Regions from separate parts of the Pseudoalteromonas sp. Z1A6 genome, predicted to be linked through region 2. Evidence: predicted binding sites of a transcription regulator. Region 2 holds the regulator's gene; the other holds the start of a gene.
The links. Region 2 encodes NrdR, which represses ribonucleotide reductase genes. Its sites were predicted from a motif close to AAACACNANATNTNGTGTTT; they were not measured.

Region 1 (2,207 bases), on a different contig from region 2:
CATGCTGTAGCTGCACTTGCCAAACCAGGTGCAGACGTGTTTTTTTCAACCCTGAACAAAACCCCTAAAGCATATTTATACGCGATTGTTGGCGCCGAAAAGCTGTTGAAAATGGTACCTGAAGGTACACATGACCATAAAAAGTTTATAAAACCTGCGCAACTTATTGTATGGGCGGAGCAAGCGGGTTTAAAAGTACGTGCAAGTACAGGGCTTTCTTATAACCCACTATCAAAGCAATATACGCTTAATAACGACGTTAGCGTAAATTACATACTTTATTTTGAGAAGTTAGCTTAATGGCTAGCTCTCAAGCCCCACTGCCTCTTATTGAGTACGATGCATTTTTATTTGATTTAGACGGCACCCTGCTCGATACCGCTGATGATTTAGGTGCCGCTTTAAACGCAGTTCTTATTAGCAATAAAATAGAACCTGTTAGTAGTGATATATACCGTCCTGCCGCATCTAACGGCGCAGGTGCGCTATTAGAGGCTGGTTTTAAAGAGTTATGGGCTAAACAACCCCAAAGCGAGCTGATTAAGCAATTAGTTGACGAGTACGCTGCAAACATAGCAAAACACACGCATTGCTTCTCTGGAGTTGAATCGTTACTTATCGCCCTTGATCAAAAAAAGATCAAATGGGGGATCATGACTAACAAACCTGGCTTTTTGACCGAGCCTTTAGTGGCTGCTATCCCCGCTTTAAAAAACGCCAGTGTAGTAATAAGTGGCGATACCTTCGCTGAGGCCAAACCATCACCGCTACCACTGCTACATTGTGCAAAGCTTATGGGGGTAAAACCAAACCGTTGTTTGTACATTGGTGATGCACAGCGTGACATACAAGCAGGCAAAGCGGCAGGTATGCACACTGCAACGGCACTTTGGGGTTATATACCAAGTATTGATAAAGCCAACAGCTGGAATGCTGATTTTAACTGGCAAAGTCCAATTGATGGTTTTAACCATATATAGTGCTATGTTAATTATTAAACACTATATATTGTGATTGTGTTAGTTTTCACACAAAGCTTGTCGATAAAAAAAGCAGTCAGAATTTATTTTTAAAATGCGTAAATTTAGCAGATCATTAGTTGATTTCTGCATATTCTAACTTAAATGATTGTTCGAAGGTGAGTGTCTACTAACACAAATGCGTTATCCCAAAGTTATCCACATATAGGGGCAATTATGTCCCTTGCAAAACAACTCAGACCACACTATCTTGTGATCTCTAAATTGAACAACACCAGATATTGTGGCCAAATGTTATTCAATTAAATTCGCCATTACGGTGAAACTTATAATAAATGAGTACTTACCTTGCCATTGCGAGGTATGACGCATTGGTCAAAATACATAATTCCCAAGGAATACAGGCAAATGAACCAACAGTTATCTGTAAGCAAACGTGACGGGCGTAAAGAGCCTCTTGATCTTGATAAGATCCATCGCGTTATTGAATGGGCCGCCGAAGGTTTAAAAAACGTATCGGTTTCGCAAGTTGAATTAAAATCACACATTCAGTTTTACGACGGTATTCGTACTAAAGACATACACGAAACCATTATTAAAGCTGCTGCAGATCAAATTTCAAAAGAATCGCCTGATTACCAATACCTAGCGGCACGTTTAGCTGTATTCCATTTACGTAAAAAAGCGTACGGCCAATTTGAGCCACCACGTTTATTTAACCATGTAACAAAAATGGTTGAAGATAAACGCTACGACGCTCACTTACTTGTAGATTACACTGAGCAAGAGTTAGACGAGCTTGATGCATACCTCGATCATTCTCGCGATCTTAATTTTAGCTACGCGGCTGTAAAACAGCTTGAAGGTAAATACCTTGTTCAAAACCGTGTATCGGGTGAGATTTACGAAAGTGCACAGTTTTTATATATTTTAGTCGCGGCAAGCTTATTCTCTGACTACCCACGTGAAACACGCGTTTCTTACATTAAGCGTTTTTATGATGCAGTCTCGTTATTTAAAATATCATTACCTACGCCTATTATGGCAGGTGTACGTACGCCTACTCGCCAGTTTAGCTCATGTGTATTAATTGAGTGTGGCGACAGCCTTGATTCAATTAATGCTACATCGTCTGCGATTGTTAAATACGTATCACAACGTGCGGGCATTGGTATTAACGCAGGTCGTATTCGTGCGCTAGGTAGCCACATTCGTAACGGCGAAGCG
Region 2 (2,207 bases):
CTATGCTAACGTACAGCCACATGCTGGTTCGCAAGCAAATGCGGCTGTTTTTCTAGCATTGTTAGATGCAGGCGATACTGTATTAGGTATGAGCTTAGCTCATGGTGGTCACTTAACTCACGGTTCTCACGTAAGCTTCTCTGGTAAGCTTTACAATGCAATTCAATACGGACTAGATGAAGCAACGGGCGAAATTGATTACGCACAAGTTGAAGCGCTAGCACTTGAGCATAAACCAAAAATGATTATTGGTGGTTTCTCAGCGTACTCAGGTATTGTTGATTGGGCTAAGTTCCGTGAAATTGCTGATAAAGTAGGTGCTTACCTGTTTGTTGATATGGCTCACGTTGCCGGCTTAATTGCGGCAGGCGTTTACCCAAGCCCAGTTCCTCATGCACACGTTGTAACAACAACTACGCATAAAACACTTGCAGGCCCTCGTGGTGGTTTAATTATTTCTGCATGTGGCGACGAAGCTATTTACAAAAAGCTTAATAGCGCTGTTTTCCCTGGTGGCCAAGGCGGTCCTTTATGTCATGTTATTGCAGCAAAAGCAGTGGCATTTAAAGAAGCACTTCAACCAGAGTTTAAAGTATACCAAACACAAGTTGTTAAAAACGCAAAAGCAATGGTTGCAGTTATGCAAGAACGTGGCTACAAAATCGTTTCTGACAAAACTGAAAACCACTTATTTTTACTTGATTTAATCGATAAAGATATCACTGGTAAAGATGCGGACGCTGCCCTAGGCAACGCTAACATCACAGTTAATAAAAACTCAGTGCCAAACGATCCACGCTCACCATTTGTAACATCTGGTTTGCGTATTGGTTCTCCTGCAATCACTCGTCGTGGTTTTACAGAAGTAGAGTCAAAAGAGCTTGCTGGCTGGATTTGTGACGTACTAGATAACATCACTGATGAATCTGTACAGGCGCAAGTTAAAGAAAAAGTAAAAGCTATTTGTGCAAAATTACCTGTATACGCTTAATTGCATAAGCAGTAGTAATTTAGATCACAACTGTTTAGTTTTTTGCTAAGATAAAAGGCCGCTATTTAGCGGTCTTTTTTGTTTTAAAACGGAAGTACCGAGTTATGCATTGTCCATTTTGTACCGCAAAAGATACTAAAGTAATTGACTCACGCCTTGTAGGCGGAGGCCATCAAGTTCGCAGACGTCGTGAATGTAATGATTGCCACGAGCGCTTTACTACATTTGAAGGCGCTGAACTGGTTATGCCTCGCGTTGTTAAGCAAGATGGCAGCCGGGAACCGTTTAACGAGGATAAGCTTTTAAATGGCTTAAATCGCGCACTCGAAAAACGCCCAGTGAGTACAGAGCAAGTAGATGAAGTTGTAAATATAATAAAATCACAACTACGCGCAACGGGTGAGCGAGAAATTTCAAGCCATTTGGTGGGCGAATGTATTATGGAAGCACTTAAAAAACTCGATAAAGTTGCGTACGTAAGATTTGCTTCTGTTTATCGCTCGTTTGAAGACATACGCGAATTTGGCGAAGAAATTGCCCGTTTAGGGGAGTAACAATGCAAAGCCAAACTATTTTTACCGAACAAGACGAAATGTATATGGCACGCGCCATAGAACTTGCCAAAAAAGGGCGGTTTACTACAACGCCTAATCCTAATGTTGGCTGTGTATTAGTTAAAAACAATCAAATAATTGGTGAGGGTTTTCATCAATTAGCAGGCCAAGGGCACGCTGAAGTAAACGCGTTAGCTATGGGGGGCAACAGTGCACAAGGCGCTACCGCTTATGTAACGCTCGAACCTTGTAGTCATTATGGGCGTACGCCACCGTGTGCTGAAGGCTTAAAAAAGGCAGGCGTAGTAAAAGTAATTGCTGCTATGGTTGATACAAATCCACAAGTTGCAGGCAAAGGCCTTAAAATACTGAGCGACGCCGGTATTGACGTTGCTTATGGATTACTTGAATCACAAGCTCGCGCACTTAACGTTGGCTTTTTTAAGCGAATGGAACAAGGCTTACCTTATGTGACCTGTAAAATGGCAGCAAGCATAGATGGTAAAACAGCGCTTAAAAATGGGCAAAGTAAGTGGATCACAAGTTCCGCAGCTCGCCAAGATGTACAGTTATACCGAGCGCAAAGCTGCGCTATTTTAACCGGTGCCGATACCGTGTTAGTAGACGATGCTAAACTTAATGTGCGACTAAGCGAGTTGCCT

Region 1: a site for NrdR is predicted at 1,250-1,269, ahead of nrdA (class 1a ribonucleoside-diphosphate reductase subunit alpha). Genes of this name have one in related genera too.

What each region holds. Positions count from the first base shown of each region.
Region 1 covers NZ_WTKW01000019.1:17,753-19,959, forward strand. Annotated here, with positions in the region: gene ubiG (bifunctional 2-polyprenyl-6-hydroxyphenol methylase/3-demethylubiquinol 3-O-methyltransferase UbiG) at 1-300, shown strand, start outside; gene GQR46_RS02415 (HAD-IA family hydrolase) at 300-980, shown strand; gene nrdA (class 1a ribonucleoside-diphosphate reductase subunit alpha) at 1,389-2,207, shown strand, end outside.
Region 2 covers NZ_WTKW01000023.1:424-2,630, forward strand. Annotated here, with positions in the region: gene glyA (serine hydroxymethyltransferase) at 1-991, shown strand, start outside; gene nrdR (transcriptional regulator NrdR) at 1,096-1,545, shown strand; gene ribD (bifunctional diaminohydroxyphosphoribosylaminopyrimidine deaminase/5-amino-6-(5-phosphoribosylamino)uracil reductase RibD) at 1,548-2,207, shown strand, end outside.